DNA from 2 places in the Stenotrophomonas sp. AB1(2024) genome. Region 2 is predicted to be linked to the other one. Evidence: riboswitches for the same ligand, from Rfam matches in the RefSeq annotation. Region 2 holds a riboswitch; the other holds the start of a gene.

What was found. A riboswitch is a leader RNA that binds a small molecule or an ion and turns the genes downstream of it on or off. The one in region 2 is predicted to bind cobalamin.
Positions count from the first base shown of each region.
Region 1: linked by a shared signal. The riboswitch ahead of btuB (TonB-dependent vitamin B12 receptor) and the one ahead of metE (5-methyltetrahydropteroyltriglutamate--homocysteine S-methyltransferase) in region 2 are both predicted to bind cobalamin.

Region 1 covers NZ_JBBHKO020000001.1:1,417,631-1,423,517, reverse strand. The annotation lists gene WIX41_RS06720 (LysR family transcriptional regulator) at 1-112, shown strand, start outside; gene gph (phosphoglycolate phosphatase) at 221-871, shown strand; gene btuB (TonB-dependent vitamin B12 receptor) at 940-2,781, opposite strand; cobalamin riboswitch at 2,900-3,123, opposite strand; gene WIX41_RS06705 (histidine phosphatase family protein) at 3,239-3,820, shown strand; gene WIX41_RS06700 (TfoX/Sxy family protein) at 3,881-4,246, opposite strand; gene WIX41_RS06695 (GAF domain-containing protein) at 4,243-4,725, opposite strand; gene bioD (dethiobiotin synthase) at 4,812-5,492, shown strand; gene WIX41_RS06685 (PLP-dependent aminotransferase family protein) at 5,496-5,887, opposite strand, start outside.
Region 2 covers NZ_JBBHKO020000001.1:2,253,933-2,259,819, forward strand. The annotation lists gene WIX41_RS10310 (nuclear transport factor 2 family protein) at 1-143, shown strand, start outside; gene pncA (bifunctional nicotinamidase/pyrazinamidase) at 942-1,568, opposite strand; gene WIX41_RS10320 (epoxyqueuosine reductase QueH) at 1,625-2,296, opposite strand; gene metE (5-methyltetrahydropteroyltriglutamate--homocysteine S-methyltransferase) at 2,363-4,660, opposite strand; cobalamin riboswitch at 4,873-5,106, opposite strand; gene WIX41_RS10330 (HigA family addiction module antitoxin) at 5,152-5,463, opposite strand; gene WIX41_RS10335 (hypothetical protein) at 5,779-5,887, shown strand, end outside.

The DNA of each region.
Region 1 (5,887 bases), 840 kb from region 2:
GGGCATCCACGCCGTGTATGCCTCGCGGCGGCAGCTGCCGGCGTTGATGCGGAGCTTCCTGGATTTTCTGGTGGAACGGTTTTCGGGGGAGGAGTTCCTGGCGCGGATCTGACGCGTCGCGATCCTGGTATCGCATCTCTGCGCGGTGCCCGGCTGCACGCAGCCACGCAGGGCGTGGCTCTACAATCGGTGTTCCCCATGTTTAGAAGCGACCCTTGCCTTGTCCTATCCCTACCCGTTGGTGATCTTCGATCTGGACGGCACGCTGGTCGACAGCGCACCGGATATCGCCGAGGCGCTCAACCGTACGCTTGAAGACTGGCAGCTGCCGCGCGTGCCTGAGGCTACGGTGCTGACCTGGATCGGTGATGGCGTTCGACGCCTTGTTGAGCAGGCCTTCAACGCTGCAGGCAGCGACATCGACCTGGCCCGGGTCATGCCCGGTTTCATGCGCCATTACGAAGCCTGCCTGCTGCGCAGCCCGCGGCTGTACGACGGCGTGGTGCCGGCGCTGGAAGCATTGCGCGCGCGCAACGTGGCCCTGGCGATCTGCACCAACAAGCCTGCGGCCATGGTCGCGCCGCTGCTGGCGCACCTGGGGGTGCAGGACTACTTCAAGACGGTGCTGGGCGGCGATTCGCTGCCCGAGCGCAAGCCCAGTGGGGTGCCGCTCCGGCATATCGCGGACGCATTCAACGTGGCGCCGGGCGCTGCGTTGATGGTCGGCGATTCCATCACCGACTACCGCGCCGCGGTGGACGCGGGCATGCCGGTGGCGCTGGTGCGCTATGGGTATCCGCGGGGACTGGACCTGGAGACGGTGGACGCGGTGACGGTGGTGGACGACCTGCGGGCGTTGCCCGGGTTGTAGAGCGGCCGAGCCCGGACCCGGTAGCGCCGGCCGTTGGCCGGCACCTCGCGATGCCGGCCAACGCCGGGTTACTTCGGCTGGTAACGCACGCTCAAGCGGTACTCACGGCCCGGCTGGTTGTACCAGGCCACCGTTTCGTACTGGCGGTCGAACACGTTGCTGACCCGGCCCAGCACCGACCAGTCGCGGTTGATCGCGTACTCCAGGCGCAGGTCCACGGTGCCATAGCCGGCCAGGCGCACGCTGTTGTCGGCATTGTCGTAGCGCTTGCCGGCAGCGAACGCGGTGATACCTGCGCGGAAGCCGCCGAAGCGGCGGTCGATGTCCAGGCGCGCGGTGTCCTGCGCGCGGCGTGCCAGCCAGTTGTCGAACTGGGCGCTGCCGTCGGTACGGTTGCGCGGGTCGGCGTGGCTCAGCTGCGCACTGAAATCAAACCCGGCCACGGCCAGCGAGCCGGTCAGCTCGGCCCCGCGGATACGCGCCTTTTCCACCTGCGTCATCATGAACGTGGTGGCGTCGTAGGTGATCAGGTCATCGATGCGCGTTTCATACACATCCAGGCCCCAGCGCCAGCCGTCGCCCTGCTGGGCGATGCCGACGTTGGCGCTCCTGGATTTCTCCGGATCCAGCCCCGGCACGCCACTCCACGGGTCGTACAGATCGCTGAAGGTCGGTGCCTTGAACGCGGTGCCGTAGCTGGCGTTGAGGCGGAAGCCGCCACCCAGCTCCATGCCCCAGCCGAGGCTGCCGGTGGTGTGGTTGCCGAACTGTTCGTTGTCGTCGTTGCGCACGCTGGCCTGCAGGTGGTGCGCGCCGAAGCGGCCCTGGTACTGCACGAACACGCCGGTGTTGTCGCGGCTGTCAACCAGATAGCCGGCACTGCTGCCGTCCAGGTTGTCCTGGCTCCAGTCCACGCCGGCACTGAGCAGCTGGCCCTCGGCAAGGCCCACGTCGGCCTGCATCGAGGCGCTGTCGCGATGGGTCTGCGCCGCGCCCAGCCAGGTGCTGTCGTTGTAGTTGTCGGACTCGTTGTCGGCGCGGCCGACGTTGGCGGTCAGGGTGAAGCGTTCGCTCGGCGTGTAGCGGACCTTGCCGCCCAGCACCTGCTGCAGCGTTTCCGAATGGTTGTAGTAGCCGTCGTAGTGGTTCTCGCCTTCGGCGCGCAGCGCGGTACCTTCCACGCTCAGCGTGTTGGTCAGCGTGTAGCCGCCGCGCAGGCTCATCGACAGGTTGCGGTAGCCATCGCGGTCGGGCTCATCGGCACCGCACCCGGCAAAGGTGGCCGCATCGCCACGGCAGGAATTGATGCCGTCGGTGTGCTGGTACGCGATATCGGTGCCGAACCAGCCACGCGCGCCGGTACCGCCGAAGCCACCGCTGGCCTCACGCAGGCCGTTGCTGCCGCCGCCCAGCTGCAGGTGTGGGGCGAAGTCGCCGGCGTTGCGGCGGGTGAAGATCTGGATCACGCCGCCGATCGCGTCGGCACCGTACAGGCTGGATTGCGGACCGCGCACGATTTCCACGCGCTCGATCTGCGCCAGCGGCAGGTCCTGCAGCATGGCCAGGCCCAGGTCGCCGGTGTTGATGCGCACGCCATCGACCAGCACCAGGGTGTGGGCCGAATTGGTGCCGCGCAGGAACAGCGAGCTCTGCTTGCCCAGCCCGCCGCTGTTGTTGAGGTTGATGCCGGCGCGGCCGCGCAGCAGGTCCTGCAGCGATGGCGCCTGGCTGCGCTCGATCTCGGCACGGTCGATCACCTGCGCCGGCGAAATGCTGTCCTGCAGGGCGATGGAGGTACGCGTGGCGGTGACCAGCACCTGGTCCAGCGCGGTCGCCTCGTCCTGTGCGGCGGCCAGCAGGGGCAGCGCCGACAGCACGGCGAGGGAAAGGACACGGATCTGCAGCTTCATCGTTGACTCCAAGCACCGCGCACGCCCGCGCGGCTGGGGAAGGGGCGGCGGTCAACGGGAGCACGGGACGGTGGGCGGGCGCACGGCGCCGCTTGCCGCCGCCATGCCCGCCGCATCGCAACCAGTCGTGTTCCAGGCCGGTCTCCGGGCTCGCGGGCCGATGGCGGACCATCGCACCAGGCGCCTTCCCATGCCTGCGCACAGTGGCGTATTGCCTGGCTTCCACGCTTACCGTTGCGGGGGCAGCGCCGGGCTGGCAGCAGGAAGGACCTGTTGCGTCACCGGCTTCCCGTTTCAACCTGCCGGCTTGCGCCGCAGGTCACCTGAAAGTGCGCGCAGTGTAGAGCAAAGCCTGGCCGCCGGCGCAGTGCCGGGCGGGGGCGATGTGGCGTGAGCGGTTAGAATGCGCCTCGCTTTATGACGTGGTTCCCATGAAACAGACGTGGTTGCAGTACCTATGATCCTGGATCTGATCCGGCATGCCGCCACCGGCCGCGACGACCACCTGGATGGGCGTACCGATCCACCGCTGGACGGAGACGGCAGCGACCTGATCTGCGCGCGCTACGCGCACCTGCAATGGGAACGCGTGCTGAGCTCGCCCCGCGCGCGGGCACGGGTCACGGCCGATGCGCTGGCGCTGCCGCGCGGGCTGGAGGTGATCGCCGACGAGGAATGGGAGGAACTGGATTTCGGCGATTGGGACGGTCAGCCGCTGGACGCGCTGCCGATGCAGGCGTTGCAGGCGTTCCACCTGGACCCGCATGCCAACCCGCCGCCGCACGGCGAAAGCTGGGGGCATTTCGAGCGCCGCATTGCGCGTGCGCTGCACCGGCTGCTGGACGAGCCCGAGCCGGTGCCGACCCTGGTGGTCAGCCATGGCGGGCCGCTGCGCATGGTGCTGTCGCAGGTGTGCGGCCTGCCGATGGCGATGTGCTGGGCGCTGCGGATCGACCATGGGACGCGCGTGCGACTGCGCGTGGAGCGCGAAGACGGTGAACTGTGGGGAGAGCTCCTCGAGCTGCAGCAGGCGGTGTAGAGCCACGCCCTGCGTGGCTGCGCGCGGTGCCGGGTTCATGCAGCCACGCAGGGCGTGGCTCTACGTCCGGTCTTCGTTGTCCGATTCGAACGGGGCTTCGTCGCCGTCGTCTTCGCTGACCACCGTGCGGTCATACACCGGCCCCGACGCTGGCGGCGCTTTCTTCAGCGGTTTGTCGGCGATGATCGCTTCATACTCGGCGACCAGTTCGGTGCGGCGTGCTTCAGGCAGTTCCTGCCAGTGGCAGTCCTGCAGCGCACCTTCCAGCGAGTACAGCAGGTTGAGGCTGGGCTTGAAGCCGGCACGGCGTACCTTCACGAACGCGCCCACCGCACCGGCGGCGGTCAGGTCTTCGGCGGTGCGCAGGCCGACCTGGCGCAGCCAGGCGGCGCTCTTGGGGCCGATGTTGCGCAGCTTGGTGCTCATCCCAGTGCCTCGACGAACACCGCCGCGATCGCTTCCAGGCCGGCCTGGTCGTCGGCATCGAAGCGGGCCGGCACCGGGCTGTCCAGGTCGAACACGCCGATCAGCGTGTCGCCCTTGACCAGCGGCACCACCAGTTCCGAACGCGAGGCCGAATCGCAGGCGATGTGGCCGGGGAAGGCGTCCACGTCCTCGATGCGCTGGGTGGCGCGCTGCGAGGCGGCCGCACCGCACACACCCTTGTCCAGCGGAATGCGCACGCAGGCTGGCAGGCCCTGGAACGGCCCCACCACCAGTTCGGTGCCGTCGAAGAAGTAGAAGCCCACCCAGTTCAGCTGCGGCAGGGCGTGGTAGACCAGCGCCGACAGGTTGGCCGCATTGGCGATGCGGTCGCGTTCACCGTGCACCAGGGCGCGGGCCTGGGCCAGCAGCTGGCCGTACTGTTCCGGCTTGCTGCCGGTGAGCGTGGAAGTATCGAACATGGCCGCAGTCTAGCAAGGGCGGCCGGCAGCCGGACTGCCCGGCGGCGGAACGCTGATAATGACCGCCCCTGTTCATCGGTCTGGCCATGTCGTCCCCTGCCTCCCCTGCTGCCTTCTACGTCACCGGTACCGATACCGGTATCGGCAAGACCTTCAGCAGCTGCGCCCTGCTGCACGCGCTGCGCCAGCGCGGCCATCGCGCGGTGGGCATGAAGCCGGTGGCCAGCGGCTGCGCGCTGACCGCCGACGGCCTGCGCAATGAAGACGCCACCGCGCTGCTGGCGGCCAGCGACCCCAGCCCGGCCTATGCCGACCTCAACCCCTATGCGTTGCCGCTGCCGCTGGCCCCGGAACTGGCGGCCGCCGCTGCGGGGGTGACGCTTTCGCTGGCCCCGATCGAAGCGGCCTTCGCACGCCTGCGCGCGCAGGCCGACACGGTGGTGGTGGAAGGCGTGGGTGGCTGGCTGGCGCCGTTGTCGACCACGCTGGACCAGGCCCACCTGGTGCACGCGTTGCAGCTGCCGGTGGTGATGGTGGTGGGCCTGCGGCTGGGCTGCCTCAACCATGCACGGCTGACCGCGCAGGCGATCGCCGCCAGTGGCGCGACCTGCATCGGCTGGATCGCCAACGAGGTGGACCCGCAGATGGAACGCATCGACGACAACCTCGCGCTGCTGCGCGCGCGCCTGCCGCTGCCGTTCTGGGGGCGACTGCCGTATGCACCGGGCGCCGATCCCGCGCAGCTGGCCAGGCACCTGCTGGGCTGAGCGTCAGCCGCGCGCCTGCACCAGCAGCGCGGTGGCCAGCCGGCCGACGCTGGAAATGGCCGCCACGTAGCGCGCGTCCAGGTCCTGGCAGCACGACAGCCGCAGGCAGTGCCGGTAGCGTGCGCCGCGCGAATACACCTGGCCGGGCATGAACACCACGCCTTCTGCGAGCGCCTGTTCGAACAGCACACCGGTATCCACGCCCGCCGGCAGTTCGATCCACAGCAGGAAGCCGCCGCTGGGCTGGGTGGCGCGCGTGCCCGGCGGGAAGTGCTGGGCCACCAGTGCACGGACGCGGCCGACCTGTTCGCGGTACAGCCGGCGCAGGCCACGCAGGTGATGTTCGTAGCTGCCGGCTTCGAGGAACGCGCCGACCGCTTCGCCGAGCAGCTGCG
Region 2 (5,887 bases):
GCGTCGACGACGCACGCCAGTACCTGATGAAGAACCGCTATGACGTTGTGTTGGCCCGCCGTGACGCGGAGTGGGAGATCAAGCATGTGATAGTGGACAACGTCTGGAGGACGGGTGATCCGAGCGTGCTCGCCGGGATCTGAGCGGATTGGGTGGTCAATGGTCCGCTTTTGGCCGCGAGCGGACGTCCGGGATGCCTGTGCGTTTTGGCCGGTGCTAACATCCGCTTCAGACCCATAACGGTCACCGGTCGGGATGTCAGGCATGCGTGATCGCAGCGAATCTGTGGCATCCGGGAGCCGTTCAAAGTGGTCACCCCGTGGGCGGATGAGTGCAATGAAAGGATATCTATCCTTGATAACGGTATGTCTGCTGGCGGGCTGTACAACGTTGCCGCCGGTCTCCGAGGGCGTCTCCCTTTCGGTTCGGTCCTACGACCGTGCTACCGGGGACTACGTCCTGGAGCTGCGTAATGAGACGGCACGGCCGGTCCTGTATCTCAATCCCTATCTTAATTTCGACACCATTCGCTCGCCGGATCCGGAGCCGTTCCCGGAGTCGCCGGAAGGAATGGTGCTGATGGTCCACAGCACAAAGCTTGCCCCAGGCGGGTCTGTGGTCCTTTCGGGCAAGTGTACTGCGGGTGGCCTTTGTTCCAGGCCGGAAACCTACGTGGCCGTCCGAGCTTGTTGGTTCGCAAGAGCTTGGAATTGCGAGCAGTACTTCCCGATCTGGTCGAAGACTCCGTTTACGGGTGCCTGAATGTGTGGCTCGGCATGGTGCCGGTACTGAACCTCTGCTTCTGGCCGAAAGCGGACCTTCCCTGTTTGGCGAAACGACCGTGAGTGGCAACGGTTCTAGAACGATGTCGGCAGGCACGACCAACGGCCGTGGCTCACCGGTTAGCGGCTTGCCCAGTCAGCGTCGTGCCGACCCTCCCCTCAGATCACGGCAATCTTGGCCTTAGCCAGCGCATCGCGCACCATGCAGTCGTTCGCTTCGGTCACCGGCCGCGTCAGCTCCCAAAGGAACTTTACCCGGAACCCGGCCTTCACCGCATCCTGCGCGCTCCACAGCACGCAGTAGTCGCGCGCCAACCCACACACATGCACCTCGCGGATCCCGCGCTCATGCAGCCACCCGGCCAGCCCGGTGGCAGGGCGGCCACCGTCAGGCCCATGGTTCTCGCGGAATGCACTATAGGAATCCACTTCGCGGCGAGTGCCCTTGCGCAGGATCAGGTCGGCCACGGTCCAGTCCACGCCCGGGTGCAGCACGGCGCCTTCGCTGCCCTGCACGCAGTGGTCCGGCCACAGGGTCTGCGGCTGCGCGTGCAGCAGGATGGTCTCGAACGGCAGCTTCCCCGGATGCTGGCTTGCAAACGACGCGTGGTCGGCCGGGTGCCAATCCTGGGTAGCCACCACCGTCCGGTACCGACGCTCGGCCAGCAGCGCGGCAATCGGCTCCACCAGCGCATCACCCTCCTCACAGGCCAGCGCGCCACCCGGCATGAAGTCCGGCTGCAGGTCGATCACGAGCAGGGCGACATCGGCGGGCAGGGCGGTCATGGCATTCCAACGCAACGGAGCAGGGGCGACCAGCGTGGCCGCCCCTCGCGCGCACGTCAATCGCCGTTGGGCACCTCATTGTCCTGCCCGTAATACAACAGCCCGATCTTGATCCGCTCACGCTGGTTCTCACGGCGGTGCCGGTTGGCGTCGCGCAGCGAGTACACGCAGCCGCAGTACTCCTGCTGGTAGAACTGCTCGCGCTTGCTGATCTCCACCATGCGCGCCGCGCCGCCGCCCTTGCGCCAGTTGTAATCCCAGTACTGGATGCCAGGGTAGTGGGCCGCCGCCCGATGGCCGCAGTCGTTGATCTGGTTCATGTCCTTCCAGCGCGATATCCCCAGCGAACTACTGATCACCGGGAAGCCGTGCTCATGCGCGTACAGCGCGGTACGCACGAAGCGCATGTCGAAGCACATCGTGCAGCGGATGCCGCGCTCGGGTTCGTTCTCCATGCCACGCGCACGTGCGAACCAGTTGTCGGTGTCGTAGTCGGCATCGACGAAGGGCACGCCGTGCTGTTCGGCGAAGCGGATGTTCTCCTGCTTGCGCAGCTCGTACTCACGCGCCGGGTGGATGTTGGGGTTGTAGAAGAAGATCGTGTAGTCGATCCCTGAGGCGGTAATGGCCTCCATCACCTCGCCCGAGCAGGGCGCGCAGCACGAGTGCAGCAGCAGCTTGTCGTGGCCGCTGGGCAGGGCGAGGGTGGGGCGGATGAAATCGGTCATGCGAAAGTCCATCGACCCAGCTGCCGGCAACGGCGGCAGCGGGGTCTTCATGCAACAGGGGAAAGGTCAGGCGGCGTTGGCGTCGGCGGACTCATCGCGCAACTGGCGCGCGGCAGCCACCAGCGCTTCCAGCGCGGCCCGGGTCTCCGGCCAGCCACGGGTCTTGAGCCCACAGTCCGGGTTCACCCAGATCTGCTCCGGGCGGAGCACTTCGGCCGCCTTGCGCAGCAGCGCCAACATTTCCTCCTTGTCCGGCACGCGCGGCGAATGGATGTCGTACACGCCCGGCCCGATCTCGTTGGGGTACTGGAAGCGCACGAAGGCATCCAGCAACTCCATGCGCGAGCGTGAGGTCTCGATCGAGATCACATCCGCGTCCATCGCCGCCACCGAGTGGATGATGTCGTTGAACTCGGAATAGCACATGTGGGTGTGGATCTGGGTGGCATCACGCACGCCGCTGGCGCTGATCCGGAACGCTTCCACCGCCCAGTCCAGATACTCGCGCCATTGCGCCCGACGCAGCGGAAGGCCTTCGCGGATGGCCGGCTCGTCGATCTGGATCACGCCGATGCCGGCCGCTTCCAGGTCCAGCACCTCATCGCGCAGGGCAAGGGCAATCTGCCGGCAGGTATCGGCGCGCGCCTGGTCATCACGCACGAACGACCACTGCAGCACCGTCACCGGCCCGGTCAGCATGCCCTTCATCGGCCGGTCGGTCAGCGACTGCGCGTACTGCGACCAGCGCACCGTCATCGGCTGCGGGCGGCTCACATCGCCGAAGATCACCGGCGGCTTCACGCAGCGCGAGCCGTAGCTCTGCACCCAGCCGTTCTTGGTGAAGGCAAACCCCTCCAGCTGCTCGCCGAAGTACTCCACCATGTCGTTGCGCTCGAACTCGCCGTGCACCAGCACGTCCAGCCCGATCTGTTCCTGGATGCGCACGCAGTGCTCGGTCTGGCTGGCCAGGAACGCATCGTAATCCGCGTCGGGCAGGGTGCCGGACTTGTTGCGCGCGCGGGCCTCGCGCACCTCCAGCGTCTGCGGGAAGGACCCAATCGTGGTGGTGGGGAAGCGCGGCAGCTTCAGCGCGGCCGCCTGGGCCGGATGGCGCTGCGGATAGCGGCTGTGGCGCTGTGCATCGGCCGGGGTCAATGCGGCCAGGCGCGCGGCCACGGCGGGGTTGTGCACACGCGGCGAGCGCTTGCGTGACGCGATGCGCTCGCGAGACTGTTCCAGCGCAGCTTCGGCGCTTGCCGGGGCATCGATCGCGTCGGCCAGCACGCGCAGCTCTTCCAGCTTCTGCTTGGAGAACGCCAGCCAGCCACGCAGTTCGTCGTCCAGCTTCTTCTCATGCGCCAGGTCCACCGGGCTGTGCAGCAGCGAACACGACGGCGCCAGCCACAGGCAGTCGCTGCCCAGCTGGCCATGCGCATAGCGGGCCAGCACCAGCGCGTTGTCCAGGTGGGTGCGCCAGATGTTGCGGCCGTTGACCAGGCCGGCCGAGAGCACGCGTCCGGCGGGCAGGGCCTTGATCACGGCATCGAGCTGCTCCGGTGCGCGCACGAGGTCCACGTGCAGGCCGTCGACCGGCAGCGAAGCGGCCAGCGCCAGGTTGTCGTCCAGTGCGCCGAAGTAGGTGGCTACCAGCACCTTGGGGCGGGCAGCCTTTGCCAGCACCGCATACGCATGCGTGAAGGCGGCGCGGGCTTCAGGGCCCAGGTCCTGCACCAATGCCGGCTCATCCAGCTGCACCCACTGCGCGCCGGCCGCATGCAGTTGGCCCAGCAGCTGCACGTACACCGGCAGCAGGGCGTCGAGCAGGTCCAGCGCTGGGCTGCCGTCGGTGGTCTTGGACAGCAGCAGGAAGGTCACCGGGCCAATCAGCACCGGGCGGGTTTCAATCCCCAGCGCCTTGGCCTGGCGGTACTCGGCCAGCGGCTTGTCGCCGCGCAGCGCGAAGCCCTGGCCGGCCTGCAGCTCGGGCACCAGGTAGTGGTAGTTGGTGTCGAACCATTTGGTCATTTCCAGCGCGTGCAGGTCGAACCCATCGCGCTGCAGCCCGCGTGCCATCGCGAAGTAGCCGGCCAACGGATCGGCATCGGCCAGCGCGCGGTAGCGGGCGGGAATGGCATCGAACAGGAAGGCGGCGTCCAGCACCTGGTCGTACAGGCTGAAGTCGTTGCTGGGCGGCACATCCACGCCGGCGTCGCGCTGCAGCTGCCAGTGCGTGGCGCGCAGGCTGGCTGCAGTGTCCTGCAGCGATTCAGCGCTGCTCTGGCCGGACCAGAACGCTTCCAGCGCACGCTTGAGCTCGCGCTTGGCGCCGATGCGGGGGAAACCCAGGTTGGTAACAGTGGTCATGGAACGTGTCCTCATTGCGTAGCGGCATTGAGGAACGAAGGAACTGCGCGGCACCCACGCCATTGCTGCCGTGCCCGCCCCGCCAGCGACCTTCGCCCCCGCGGGCGAACCGGATGCCGTGAAGCGGACGCACGGGGGCAGCGCCATGCAGAACGCATGGCGGCAGGCCCCGGCAACCTCCCCGCGGACGTTCCAGGTCAAACAGGGGACGGTCATGTCCCCCGGCCGGGGCCGGTATTCGGGCTGATGGACACGGGCGCATGCGCCCACCTACTTCCTGCCGCTTCCCAGGCGGTCAGGCCCAGTGCTGTTGGCAGGTTTCGTTTCCACTCACCGCTGCGGGGCAGCTCCGGAATGGGTGCGCAAGGCACCGTCACCGGATTCCCGTTTAAACCCATCCCTTCATCTGCATGAAGAGATGGATGCCTTCGGCGAGCACAAGGTAGGCCGAGATGCGGCGGCGGTCAAGAGGACGGCAGCGCGATCAGCGCTCAGGCGGCGGGCTGGTAAGGCTCGATGCGGGCCAGTACGTCGGCCAGCTCGTCGCGCGCCTTGGCCGCGTCGTGGGACATCTGCAGGTTCATCCAGAACCCCTCACTGGTACCGAAGAAACGCGCGAGCCGCAGTGCCGTGTCGGCCGTGATGCCACGACGTCCGGCGATGATCTCGCTGATACGGGTCTGCTTGACGTCGATGGACTTGGCGAGCCGGTATTGGGTCAAACCGAACGGGGTAAGGAATTCTTCCTGCAGGATCTCACCAGGGTGCGGGTAGGGGATGGAACGCATGGCGGCAGTCCTCAGTGGTAATCGCAGATTTCAACGTCGGCAGGGCCGCGCGCTGTCCAGGTGAAGCAGATCCGGTACTGATCATTCAACAACCCTTGGAGAACGATGCTACCGCACAACGATACTATCGTAAAGCGGTACTATCGAGGCTGTTGCTGGGCTGTTCGAATACCCAGCGAACAGACGGATGCTCGCCGTTCTCTGGAGCCCCCGTCAGCAAACGGCATCTCGGATCCGCATCGCCCGAAACGGCAACTGCGGCGCGGTTCTCAGGCCCTGAGAAGGTCGTGGGCGATACTGTGCCCCTGGCGTGGGACCGAGGACGGCAACGTGGCGGACAAGTACTGCGATCTGGTCATGAAAGGCGGCATCACCAGCGGCATCGTGTATCCCAATGCGGTGCTGTCGCTGGCCCGCGAGTACCGTTTCAAGAACATCG